2 regions of the Xenorhabdus bovienii SS-2004 genome follow, and region 2 is predicted to be linked to the other one. Evidence: predicted binding sites of a transcription regulator. Region 2 holds the regulator's gene; the other holds the start of a gene.

Region 1 (7,090 bases), 330 kb from region 2:
AAGCGGAAGGCGCATAGTTCAACTCATCAATAGCCGCATTGACTTTCTTTTTCACTCTCTCACTGACATAACGGTTATCGTTAATTACATAAGAGACCGTTGATGTAGATACACCCGCAAGACGGGCAACGTCCTTCATAGTAGCCACGGTTAGTCCTGTTCAGCCAGAAATGCATCAATCTCACGTCGCCACGGAACAGCTGGCTGCGCTCCCTGACGTGTCACAGCAATAGCTGCCGCAGCATGGGCAAAACGAATTGCCGATACGATTCCTTTCCCCTCCAATAATCCCGTTACCAGTGCGCCATTAAATGTATCGCCCGCCGCAATCGTATCGATTGCCTTAACTTTAAATCCAGGAACAATTTTACCTTGCTTACCATTTTCACTCAGCCATACGCCACGGCTGCCCAATGTGATAATAACGATTTCAATACCTTTTTTATGCAAGTCCTGAGCGGCTTTTTCTGCTCCTACATTATCTTTTACAGCGATCCCAGTTAAGTATTCCGCTTCTGTTTCATTAGGAGTGATAATATCGACCAAAGAAAGCAATTGTTCAGAGAGTTTCTGTGCTGGCGCAGGGTTCAAGATAACTTTAGTGTTATGTTTTCTGGCCGTTTCAGCGGCCAGCTGTACAGTTTCCAACGGTGTTTCGAGCTGTAACAACAACACATCAGCCTCTTTGACCACCTGCTCATGATGGTGGAAATATTCAGATGTGAGTGCGCCATTCGCTCCTGCGCTAATGCCAATGACGTTTTCCCCTTGCTGATTCACAAAAATCAGTGCTACACCCGTTGTTTCACCTTCAATAACTCCGATTGCCGAGGTATTGATATTATCTTTCACCAATTGTTGACGGACACGCTCGCCAATATCATCTTGGCCAACACAAGCAATAAATGTAATGTCAGCACCACAGCGACCTGCAGCAACCGCCTGATTAGCTCCCTTTCCCCCAAATGCAACCTGATACTGTTTTCCCATCACGGTTTCCCCAGGCTGAGGAAAAGATTCGAGGTTCAAGATGTGATCTGCATTAATGCTGCCCATCACGGCAAGTTTTGCCATACTCATTACATTTATTCCTGTTCAGTGATGATGCAGCCATCAAAACTGATGGCTGCATGGTAATACTGATTATTTTTTGATAACTAATTCCAATTCAACCGGGATAGTAGCGTCAACTTTTTCACCTTTCAGCACCTTGTCCGCTGTCTGGACGCCAATGATGCCAATCTGATCAGGTCGCTGTGCAATCGTTGCACTTAATTTACCGCTCCGTACCGCCTTGACACCATCGTCAGTTCCGTCAAATCCGACAACCAGCACATCCTTTTTATTGGCTGTCTGCAACGCGCGCAGCGCACCGAGTGCCATTTCATCATTTTGGGCAAAAACGGCTTGTACTGATGGATGGGCTGTCAGCAGGTTCTGCATGACATTCAGCCCTTTTGTGCGGTCAAAGTCAGCAGGCTGGCTGGCTAGCATATTGAATTGATGGCTTTTGGCGGCCTGAGAAAAACCTTCACTACGTTCACGTGCACCAGAAGTACCAGAGATACCTTCCAATTGAATGATTTTGGCATTGTTACCCAATTTTTCAGCGATAAAATCACCGGCCATTTTGCCTCCCAAACGATTGTCAGAAGCAATATGGCTGACAACGTTTCCTTTATTCGCCGCACGGTCAAGGGTGATAACCGGAATATTCGCCTTGTTTGCCATGATGACCGCATTACCAACGGCGTCTGAATCTGTTGGGTTAATCAGCATCAATTTCGTACCACGAACAGTCAAATCCTGTACGTTAGCCAACTCTTTTGCCGGATTATCCTGAGAATCAAGCACTATCAGGTTATATCCGAGTTTATCAGCCTCTTTCTGTGCGCTGTCTTTCATCGTGACAAAGAAGGGGTTGTTCAATGTTGAAATAACCAATGCAATGCTATCCTTCGCCAATGCATTGGCACTCATGGTTGCACTCAAAACTACGGCGGATAGAATGGTTGCCAGCTTATTCATTTTCATGCTGTTTTTTCCTGTAGGGTGAGGTTATTTACTACTTTTGTTATCAACCAAGACCGCCAGTAAAATCACAACTGCCTTGACGATCATCTGGTAGTTGGAAGAAATACCTAATAAGTTCAATCCATTGTTCAAAAAGCCTAAAATCAGCGCACCAATCAGCGTACCGACAATCCGCCCTTTCCCGCCAGCCAGACTGGTTCCCCCCAGCACCACGGCTGCAATAGCATCCAGCTCATAACCACTTCCGGCCATAGGTTGGGCAGAAGATAGCCGGGCTACTTCGATAATACTGGCCAGCGCTGCCAATAGACCACATAGGGAATAAACGATTATTTTTATTTTATCAACGTTAATACCTGATAAACGTGTTGCAGATTCATTTCCGCCTAAAGCGTAGATGTAACGGCCAAGGCGAGTGTGATGGAGAATGTACCAGGCAGTAGCAAAAACCAGCAGCATGATCCAGACTGGTGCTGGCACTCCTAATGGACGGCCAATACCAAACCAGCCAAACAGATCGGCATTATCACTGAATCCGGTATTGATGGGACTGCCATCGGTATAAACACGGGTAACACCACGCAATAACAGCATCATCACTAATGTAGCGATAAACGCCTGGACTTTACCCTTAGCAACAATAACACCAGTACATGCGCCAATCGCTGCCCCCAATGCCAGTGCCGCAGCAACTGCCACCAGTGCGTTGACATCCGTACCGACCATAGATGCCGCCACCGCTCCCGTCAGTGCCAATAGAGATCCGACGGATAAATCAATGCCCGAAGTCAGGATCACCAACGTCATTCCCACCGCCATGATAGCGTTAACAGAAGTTTGCTGGAGGATATTAAACAGGTTATTCAGTGTGAAAAAATTGGGGCTGAAGAAGGAAACGACAACAATCAGAATCAATAGTGCAATCAGTGACTTCTGCTCCATCAACCAGGCTTTCGTGAGCCAATATCTGGAGGTTGCTGCTGTGTTAAAATTCATATCTCTTATCCTTGATCATTACCTTTCAACTGCACCGTATTGTTTGCCGACAGCAGCGACCATCAGCGCTTCCTGAGAGGCATTATCCGCACTGAACTCACCACTTATGCCACCTTCATGCATCACCAGAATACGATCACTCATTCCCATGACTTCCGGCATCTCAGACGAGACCAAAATAATGCTCAAACCTTCTTTTTTGAACTGATTGATCAACTGATAGATCTCTTTCTTCGCACCGACATCCACTCCTCGGGTTGGCTCAACCAGAATCAATACCTTCGGGCGAGTCATCAGACCACGAGCAATCGCCACTTTTTGCTGGTTACCGCCAGAAAGCAAGCCAATCGATTGTTCCATTGAGGGAGTTTTGATATTGAATAATTTGATGAAGTCAGTTACGGTTTTTTGTTCTGCGGAATGATTCAAACGATAGGGTTTTTGACTGAAATAACGTAACGCTGTGAGGGACATATTTTCTTTGACCGACATTCCCAACACCAAGCCATCACGTTTACGATCTTCCGAAATATAGACAATGCCGTTAGCCAGCCCATCCTGTGGGTTGCGAATAGTCAGAGATTTTCCATCCAGCAAGATCCTGCCTTTGGTTTTCGGCAATGCTCCGTAGATCATCTTCATCAATTCAGTACGACCAGCTCCCATTAAACCGGATATTCCCAGAATCTCGCCACCAAACAGAGAGAAGCTGACATTTTTGATCCCTGATCCAGACAGATTTTCAATCTCCAGTCGTTTTCCCCCACGCGGAAGATCCAGACGCGGGTATTGATCTTCCAGCTTGCGTCCCACCATCATTTCGATCAACGTATCTTCTTGTAGAGCAGCAACCGGCTGTTCACCAATAAATTGCCCATCACGAAATACCGTCACGTCATCACAAATTTCAAAGATTTCTTTCAGGCGATGGGAAATGTAGACAATGCCGCAATCTTGAGCTTTCAGCTCCCGTATAACATGAAACAGCGATTCAGTTTCGGTATCGGTCAAGGCATCCGTTGGCTCATCCATTATAATGACTTTGGATTGGAAACTCAGCACCTTGGCAATTTCCACCATTTGCTGATCGCCAATGGACAATTCAGAAACCAGTCGACGGCTGCTATAACGAATATTCAAACGCTTCAGCAGATTATCGGCCTCTTCATACATTTTTTGCCAATTGATGATACCCAGTTTATTGACGAACTCACGTCCAAGAAAAATATTTTCTGCGATCGTCAGTTGGGGGATAAGATTTAATTCTTGATGAATAATGCCAATCCCAGCTTCTTGGGAAGATTTAGGGTCGGAGAAAACCACATTTTTCCCAAGATAATGAATTGAACCGGCATCTTTGGTATAGATGCCGGTCAAGACTTTCATCATCGTGGACTTACCGGCACCATTTTCGCCAACCAGCGCCATAACTTTTCCGGGATAAACGCGAAGGGCCGCACCCGACAACGCCTTTACCCCAGGGAAAGCCTTATCAATCTCTTTTAACTCCAGCAATGGCTCCATCATACCCTCAGAAAGTTACGCCTGAACAAAGGAGGATATTGGCATAAGGAGAACATTCCCCAGTACGGATAATCGCTTTGCTCTTTTCTGTCTTCTCTTTCAGAATGTTATGATTCACATACTCTATCGCGATTGCATTTCCCTGTTTTGTTTCGAGTTCAGCAATGCGCTTGATGATTTGTTCATGTATCTGAGGGTTGTGATCAATCATCTCCGTAGCCAAAATGGCCGCTTCAACCTGCACTTCCTGCACAACCACATCAAACACAGACATCAAATCGGGTATTCCCTGGGTTAACGCTAAATCAATTCGCTGAGTGGACAACGGGATAGGTAGCCCCGCATCACTGATCGTGATCTGATCAGTGTGGCCCAAACGAGAAATAACGGCAGAAATATCAGAATGCAATAAAACGCCTTTTTTCATTTTTTATTAACTCCCTAGCGAAAGCGAAACGTTTCGCTAAACCGCCATCATATAAATCCCTATATCAAAGACAACATGCTTGATATGAAAATGTGATCATGATTAAAACGTTTAATAAACAGGGTAATAAATAAAAAAGTATAACTTATTGAATAAGTTATACTGAATCGATTTTTCAAACACACTACTGGGAATCAATAAATAATCACCAAAATCTTTGCATAGATTGAATTTTATCTATAAATAAATGAAGGTAACTATTCGAACCATGGTGTAAATAAGATGCAATTGGTCGAGAAAATATCCCAGTTAAGTCAGTACCTAGAAATCGGATTATATGAAAGACGGCAAACCATCCGTCTCTGTCTTCTGGCCGCCTTATGTGGAGAGAGTGTTTTTCTCCTGGGACCACCGGGGATCGCGAAGAGCCTGATCGCACGCCGGTTAAAATTTTCGTTTCAAAATGCTCACGCTTTTGAGTACTTGATGACACGCTTTTCCACACCAGAAGAGATCTTCGGCCCACTTTCCATTCAAGCACTCAAAGATGAAGGCCGTTATCAGCGCCTGACAGAAGGCTATTTGCCAGAAGCGGAAATTGTTTTTCTGGATGAAATCTGGAAAGCAGGCCCCGCTATTTTGAATACTCTGCTGACCGCAATTAATGAAAAGAAATTTAGAAATGGCAACCAAGAAGAAAACCTGCCGATGCGGTTACTGGTCACGGCATCCAACGAGCTGCCCGATGCTGATAGCAGCCTGGAAGCCCTCTACGATCGTATGTTGATCCGAATCTGGCTGAACAATATTCAGGAAAAGAAGAATTTTCGTGCCTTACTGACTGATCGAAACAATGAAAATGACAATCCTGTACCTACCCATTTCCAAATCACAGATGAGGAATTTCATCAATGGCAATGTAAGATTAAACACGTCTCCCTGCCAGACTACATTTTCGAGCTGATTTATCAGCTACGCCAGCTACTGAATGCCTCTGAAAATCTCCCTCACGTTTCAGATCGCCGCTGGAAAAAAGCCATCCGCTTATTGCAGGCCAGTGCATTCTTCAGTGGGAAAAATGCCATATCTCCGTTAGATTTGGTGCTATTGAAAGACTGCCTGTGGCACGACCTGAATGCCTTAAAGCTTCTGCCGCAATTCCTTCATGATTTGCTGACAGAACAAGCCTATCAACAGAGTTTCCTGCTACAGAAAATGGATGGAGTATACCAACAATGGATACAAACCAGCCGAGATGAAACTCACCTCCATCCCTTACAATTAACCACGAATTCATCACTTTTCGGCCGCAAGATCCACTACTCACTTCCCAAGACTATCAATGATGAAAAACTGATTCTATTTCTGTATCCCGCATTACATCTGCATGATATTGAAGTTAATTTCATTGAAATAGATAGTAAAGTACTGGAAAACGTGCTCAAAAATAGCAATGGAGAATTGCTTGCTCGCTTAAATGGCATTGGTTTTCCACTGAAAATTTCGGCCGAGATCAACGAAAAACATCAATTGGAAGTGCTGGATATGAGCCGTAACAGAGCCATTCTCTGCCAAGCGGAAGCAAAGCAACTAACAACAGAAAAAACAAATAACGAGTGGAATGAAAAGCTGATATCTATTAGTGATGCCATCCAGCATCAGCGCCAATTGTTCGGTCAGCATCAACCTTGTTTATTTATTGAAGAACATTGGATTGCCAACATTGAACAAAGTTTTCTGCAATTGATCGAAAAGTTGAAACAATTGAGATCAAAAATGAGGTAATGACATGTTAACTCTGACAACGCTCGATCTTTTACTCTCGATCAATGAAGGTGAACTGATCGAGGAGATCATTTTAGCACTGTTAAGTGCCCCTCAATTGACCATTTTTTTTGAAAAATACCCTAGGTTCAAGCGCGCATTATTGAAAGATGTACCTGCATGGCAGCAAACACTACAACAAAGAATAAAAGATACACTCATTCCTGCCTCCCTAGCTGAAGAATTTCAGTTATACCAGCAATTACTAACAGCGAATACGACAAAATTTTATCAACAACTCCCTGATCTCGCAGATAAGCTTGAACAGATCAAATCTCCTTTTAC
Region 2 (7,090 bases):
CAGTGCAACCAGTCAGTTCTTCATTAATGTCACTGATAACGCCTTCCTTGATCACGGTCAGCGTGATTTTGGTTATGCTGTCTTTGGTAAAGTCATAAAAGGTATGGATGTGGTTGATAAAATTTCTCAGGTCAAGACAGAAAATGTTGGCCCTTATCAAAATGTACCCGTGAAACCGATTGTGATCCTTTCTGCCAAAGTTGCACCTTAATTCAATAGGAAAACAGTGTTTTCCTGCCTGAAACCTAGAAAATAAGACGGTATTTATATTGTGCCATTCGCTTTTTGAGTGCCGTCTTCCCCTCTCACCTGCGTTATCTTTTCACGTCAAGCTCTCACCACGGGTGAATGCTGCTGTTTGTATCCTACTATTTTAAAAATACGTCTGTGGTATGATGAGCGTCCCGCTGCTGTTGATGCTGCTTTACCTGATTTTATCGAAATACAGAATGCACAATGCCCGCTAGGGTAGCGGCAATATATAAAACTATAAAAATCAATAGGATATACTCCTATGCTATTAATAATAGATAACTACGATTCTTTTACATTCAATTTATATCAATATTTTTGCGAGTTAGGGACAAATGTTTTAGTTAAGCGTAATGATGAATTACAGCTTGAAGATATCGAGAAGTTGGCGCCCACACATTTAGTGATTTCGCCGGGGCCTTGTACGCCAAATGAAGCAGGGATTTCACTAGAGGCCATTGCGCATTTTGCCGGCAAATTGCCAATCCTCGGTGTGTGCCTAGGGCATCAGGCTATTGGGCAGGCTTTTGGTGCGAGTGTGGTCAAAGCCCGCGAGGTGATGCACGGAAAAAACAGCTTGATCCACCATAATCAACAAGGAGTATTCAAAGGATTGAACCGTCCACTGACTGTTACTCGTTATCATTCTCTGGTGATTGCTGCTGAAACCCTGCCAGCATCGTTTGAAGTGACCGCATGGAGTCAGCATAACGGTAATGTAGATGAAATTATGGGAATACGTCACCGTACTTTGCCATTGGAAGGTGTGCAATTTCACCCTGAAAGCATTCTCAGTGAACAGGGACATGATTTGTTGAATAATTTTCTCAGATATTAACCAAATACCATCGCATTTTCCTCACCGGCTGTTTTTTATTTGCCCTTATGTGATTTTTTATTCATATTTGGTGACTATTATTTCACTGTGATATGGCAAATATAAAAATAAGGTGGGGGAAATCACGTCTGTCCCAGCGGAATATCAGGGCAAGGCCAGTGAAGTATTACAGAAAGCGGCGTAACGGGGCTTGATGCTGCCATTGCACTGATAAGACAAAGGAAGCAACAAAAAAGCCAGTGCAGGATAAGGGTTGCGCTGGCTCAGTTTCAAGAGTAATTTCAGAAATTAGCGGGTTCCATATACTACAATGGTTTTGCCATGAGCAGAGATCAGGTTTTGATCTTCTAACATCTTGAGAATGCGGCCAACTGTTTCGCGGGAACACCCGACAATCTGGCCAATTTCCTGACGTGTAATTTTTATTTGCATACCATCAGGATGGGTCATCGCATCAGGCTGTTTGGCCAGATTCATTAACGTCTTGGCAATACGACCTGTGACATCCAGAAATGCCAGATTACCGACTTTTTCTGAGGTTGTTTGTAAGCGTCTTGCCATCTGAGAGGATAGACGCATCAGAATATCAGGATTGACCTGAATGAGCTGGCGAAATTTCTTGTAGGAAATTTCAGCGACTTCACAGGCACTTTTAGCTCGTACCCATGCAGTACGCAGCTTTCCTTCTTCGAACAATCCAAGTTCACCAATGAAATCTCCCTGATTTAAATAAGAGAGAATCATTTCTTTGCCTTCTTCATCTTTTATTAGAACAGCGACTGAACCTTTAACAATATAGTAAAGCGTTTCTGCTTTCTCGCCTTGATGAATAAGCGTGCTCTTGGATGGATATTTGTGAATATGGCAGTGTGACAAAAACCATTCAAGAGTAGGGTCTGTTTGTGGCTTGCCGAGAACCATTCGCTTTATCCTCTGTTGTTATTTCCGCCTTGATGACGTGAGGAACAGTTTTTCCTCACCCGGCTGGCTTTATAAAGTCAATAGTTTAACATATTAACTTGCTGAAAAACTGACAAGCGGGAATTTTATATAGATTATAATCATACCAAAATATGGGTGTCTTAATCTTAACCTATATATCTTGCCAGCTTCGCTTGTAACCTCGTTTGTAACACAGGAAAACGTTTCTGTCTTCCCCTGTATCGCTTCAGCCCGCCAGATTAACAGAAATCTATTTGGAGCGTCGTCTTTATTGCTCTACGACTTATAGGAAATCGAATAATGCCAGTATTTCCAAAGGGAAAAGGAGAAACAACATAAAGACGGGAACGGCTGAATGACTTTTTTATTGTGTAAGAGGCTGTGGGTACTTTGGTAAATATCGTACTGCTTTTACGCGTTTTACCTTACTGAATTTTCTCTTTATAATCTGTTTTTATTGTTACTGAAATGTTTATTTTCGTAAAACAGGCAACGTTATTTTTTGTTACCTGTTTAATTAAAAATTAAATTGCGTTTAAATCAAGAAATTTTTTTGCCTTCCAGTAATTGCTGAACCCACGGAGCCATAATTAATTCCATGGCCAGCCCCACTTTTCCGCCGGGAACGACAATGGTATTTATACTGGAAATAAATGATCCCTGAAGCATTGATAGTAAATAAGGGAAATCAATTTGTTTCAGGCCACGGAAACGAATCACGATAAAACTTTCATCCAGAGATGGAATAGCCTTGGCGGAGAAAGGGTTAGAGGTATCAACGGTGGGAACTCGCTGGAAATTGATATGAGTACGGGAAAACTGTGGCGTAATATAGCGGATATAATCATCCATCGAACGCACCACGGAATCCATGACCGCCTCTCTTGAATGGCCACGTTCGCTGGTATCACGGATAAGTTTCTGTATCCACTCAAGGTTGACGATGGGGACGACACCAATCAGCAAATCAACATAGCTGGCGACATTATACTGTGGAGTAACAACGCCACCATGCAACCCCTCATAAAACAGAATATCGGTGTTTGATGGCAGTGATTCCCACGGCGTGAATGTACCCGGTACTTGATTGTAAGGCACGGCTTCATCATAGGTGTGGAGATATCTCCGGCAGCGGCCAGTGCCTGTTTCACCATAGTTGTAAAATGTCTTTTCCAACATGCTGAAATCATTGGCTTCTGGCCCAAAATAGCTGACATGTCTGCCTTGCTCCTTCGCCTTACGGATCTCGGCATCCATTTCAGGACGGGTGTAACGGTGGAAACTATCCCCTTCGATGAGTGCGGCAGTAACTTCAAGTTGTTGAAAAATCTTGCGGAACGCCACACTGGTCGTTGTTGTTCCGGCTCCGCTAGAACCCGTTATTGCAATGACAGGGTGTTTGGCAGACATAAGAACAGACTCCTTATCCAAAAAAGTTGGGACTATCTTTCTCGTAATCAGCAATACAGAGCAAAATAAGGCAAACGGAACAGCCTGATAAAAAGAAGGCGCTAAGGGCGAAACATCTCTTTGGGCATGATATTGACGGTCTCATGCAGTTCAGACCAAACCAGTAGGACTTCTCCCCGTTCAAGCTGACGTTTTACATCCTGTACTTTTTGCTCCAGCGTTTTTTCATCTTCACCGTAATCGGTGCCTTCCCGCAAGACAAAACTTTCGATCAGATCGAGTAGGGTTTCGGGTGCCAGTTGTTGCCACGGGATCATCATTGTGGTTGCTCCTGAGTTTGTAAATGGGGATTGGCGGCCCTGCTCAGGGGAGAAAAGTGCTCACTCATAAGGGATTAATTTTCATAATTAGTCATCTTGTGTAGTGAATAACATACTGTTATTTTCGTCGAAAGGAAATGTTAACCATTTGGGTAAGAGGAACAATCCCCCCATGACCGCAAGTCTGATATTCTCACTAAGCACCTTCTTATTAATCTCTGGGATTACACCGGGCCCGAACAATATGCTGCTGACTTCATCGGGTGCTAATTTTGGTTTCCGTCGTTCGTTACCGCTTTGGGTGGGTATCCTTCTTGGCATACAGACCATCCTTCTGCTGTCTGCTTTTGGCGTGGGAGCAGTGCTGCTGTTGTATCCGGCGATGCACACCGTGTTGAAAGTGCTCGGTAGTCTGTATTTATTAAGGTTGGCGTGGAAAACGTCGACAGCACATTATAAACGGTTGGAAACGGCAAATTTGGCGGCTGTTCCCATCAAAAGCCATCAAGGCTGGTTATTACAGTTTCTGAACCCCAAGGCGTGGATGATGGGATTGGGTGCCGTCGGCAGTTACAGCCTACAGGGAGACTTATATAACCACTCAGTGGTCGTGATCAGTGTGGTGATGCTGATCTCCAATATGATCGCTGGTACAGTGTGGATTGTTCTGGGCTCGCTGATTGGCTCCCTGTTGAAAAGCCGCAATGCCTGGTTTATTTTCAATATCACCATGGGTATTCTTACTGCTGTCTGTGTCCCTTTGCTTTGGATTAGCTGAATCAGCTTAAATCAATATTTTTACTGCCAAAGAAAAATGTCAGTATAAAACCACTGATATAAGCGATGATTAAACCTGCACCGTACACTGCCATGCCCGTGAAGATGCCACTATCGGACGTCATCAGGGGCAGGGCGACCAGACCCGATGGGCCGAAAACAGAATTCAGCCCGACAGGGACTCCCAGCCAGGCAACCAGACCGATAAAAAAGCCGCCGATTGCGCCACCGAAACAAGCCGTGACAAAGGGTTTGACGCGAGGCAGTGTCACTCCATAAATCAGTGGTTCTCCGATCCCCAGAAAACCCGGAATGATGGCGCCTTTGATTTGAGTGCGTAGCAGCGAACCTTTTTGGGCTTTCATATATAACGCCAGCGCAGAGCCGACCTGTCCTGCTCCCGCCATCGCCAGAATCGGGAACAGCGAGTTAAAGTTTTGCACATCCATCAACGTAAAATAGACGGGAACAAAGCCCTGATGTACACCAAACATCACCGCGATTAAAAATAACCCTGCCAGAATTGCCGCACCGAATGGATTACCGTTCAGATGCATGAACAGCCATGACATCGCCGTAAACAGGTAGCTTCCCACAGGCATGATGACAATAAACGCGACAGCGCCCATGATAAGAAGGGTAAGGGTGGAAGTGAGGATCATATCCAGATCAGAGGGCATCATTTTGCGGATCTGTTTTTCCACCCAAGCGCCGAGAATGCAGGCAATCAGTACACCGATGATATTCCCGCGCGGGTCAATGGCGAAGCCAAAGAAATCACTGATACCGGAATAGAAGCCGCTGGTGGCGCTGGCGTTATAACCCAGCACGAACAGGGAAGCGATAATGGCACCATTGACGCCGGAGCCACCGAAGGCTTTCTGCGCATTATAACCGATCAGAATACTCAGGAAACTGAACATCCCTTTGCTGAAAACTTTCATATAGCCGACCATCTCAACCAATACGGCATTGGGATGTCCGGTTCCCTGAATGAAAATCTGTTCTAGCAAGGTAGCAAACCCCAATAACAGGCCAACGGCGATAAAACCGGGGATCAGCGGGGTAAAAATGGTGGCGAATTTAGCCAGAAACTTATGAACTGAACGGGTTTGTTTTTCTTTGAGCTGCTTTTTATTGGAAGACGCAATCTCTTTCAAATCTGCGGGCTGGTGTCCAGCGGCGGAGTGATCAGCAGTACTCAATAGCCCGTTCAACCTATCCGCTGCGGTTTGTGCTTTGCCGGGGCCAAGGACAATCTGGAGCTGTTCGTCATTTTCAATGACACCTAAAACCCCTGAAATTTTATTTAAGACAGTTTTATCGACCAGTGAATCATCATGCAGTGTTAAGCGCAGGCGAGTCATGCAATTGCCACAATGGACGACATTATCCGCGCCACCCATCGCCCTGAGTATTTCTACCAGCATTTCCTGGCTGATTTTAGCCATCTATGATCTCTCCAAAGAAACAATGATCATCAGGATTTTGAGATAGCGGGCCGGATAAACCCTTGGTGTTCTGCCAGTAACCTTTTAGCATCTTCGGCACAGGTTCCCGATAAAATCATCACGATTGCGGTTTTGCAGTGACCGTCACAGGCACTCAGAGCCTGTTCTGCCATTTCTCTGCTGCACTCAGTGGCGGCCATGACAATATTCTTCTGACGTTCGATCAACTTAGCATTGGTGGCTTCTATATCCACCATTAAATTGCCATACACCTTACCCATGCGGATCATGGCCCCGGTTGTGATCATATTCAGCACCAGCTTTTGAGCTGTGCCTGCCTTCATACGGGAAGAACCCGTCACGATTTCAGGCCCCACAACGGGCGTAATGGCGATATCAGCCAACTGCGTCATCGGGCTGTCCGGATTGCAACTGATGCAGGCTATGGTTGCTCCAACCGATCTGGCATATTTCATCGCACCCAACACATAAGGCGTCCGGCCACTGGCGGCAATCCCGACCAGCACATCCTTTTCATTGAAGTGTAGTCCCTTAAGATCCTCTACGCCTGATTGCTGATTATCTTCCGCATTTTCGACTGCCTTCAAAATCGCCTGATGCCCGCCGGCAATTAAACCGACCACCCACTCCGGCTTTGTACCATAAGTCGGGGGACACTCACTCGCATCCAGAATGCCCAGACGCCCGGAAGTTCCGGCTCCGCTATATATCAATCGTCCGCCGTGACGAAATGCCTCGGCCACTTTATCGACCACCCGGGCAATCTGTGGCAGCGTTTCTGCAACGGCCAGCGCCACTTTTTGATCTTCATCATTGATAACGCGCAGCATATCGAGTGTGGATAGCTCATCAATATGGGTACTGGCAGGGTTACGGCTTTCTGTCACCATATTGCTCAGATCGATTTTCATTATTTGTTCCTGTTGTATGTGATGGAAAAGTGAATATGCTATTCATGGGGAGCATGATTATCGTACTGGATTTAATATAAAATTCATTGGATATAAAGATAAAATCTTTCTTAATGTATTTTAATATCAAGATGAATAACGGCGGTATTCACGACACCGTCCGTGTTC

The links. The regulator CRP, encoded in region 2, controls carbon source genes, mostly activating them, when cyclic AMP is high. The targets are predictions, from matches to a motif close to ATGTGANNNNNNTCACAT.
Region 1: a site for CRP is predicted at 5,072-5,089, ahead of rbsD (D-ribose pyranase). Genes of this name have one in related genera too.

The regions. Positions count from the first base shown of each region.
Region 1 covers NC_013892.1:39,991-47,080, reverse strand. The annotation lists gene rbsR (ribose operon transcriptional repressor RbsR) at 1-148, opposite strand, end outside; gene rbsK (ribokinase) at 151-1,080, opposite strand; gene rbsB (ribose ABC transporter substrate-binding protein RbsB) at 1,144-2,034, opposite strand; gene rbsC (ribose ABC transporter permease) at 2,059-3,030, opposite strand; gene rbsA (ribose ABC transporter ATP-binding protein RbsA) at 3,049-4,554, opposite strand; gene rbsD (D-ribose pyranase) at 4,562-4,981, opposite strand; gene ravA (ATPase RavA) at 5,264-6,766, shown strand; gene viaA (ATPase RavA stimulator ViaA) at 6,771-7,090, shown strand, end outside.
Region 2 covers NC_013892.1:3,931,912-3,939,001, reverse strand. The annotation lists gene ppiA (peptidylprolyl isomerase A) at 1-211, shown strand, start outside; gene XBJ1_RS17460 (aminodeoxychorismate synthase component II) at 515-1,090, shown strand; gene XBJ1_RS22790 (hypothetical protein) at 1,235-1,363, opposite strand; gene crp (cAMP-activated global transcriptional regulator CRP) at 1,379-2,011, opposite strand; gene XBJ1_RS17450 (phosphoribulokinase) at 2,573-3,442, opposite strand; gene XBJ1_RS17445 (YheU family protein) at 3,544-3,762, opposite strand; gene XBJ1_RS17440 (LysE family translocator) at 3,935-4,540, shown strand; gene murP (PTS N-acetylmuramic acid transporter subunit IIBC) at 4,542-5,990, opposite strand; gene murQ (N-acetylmuramic acid 6-phosphate etherase) at 6,020-6,922, opposite strand.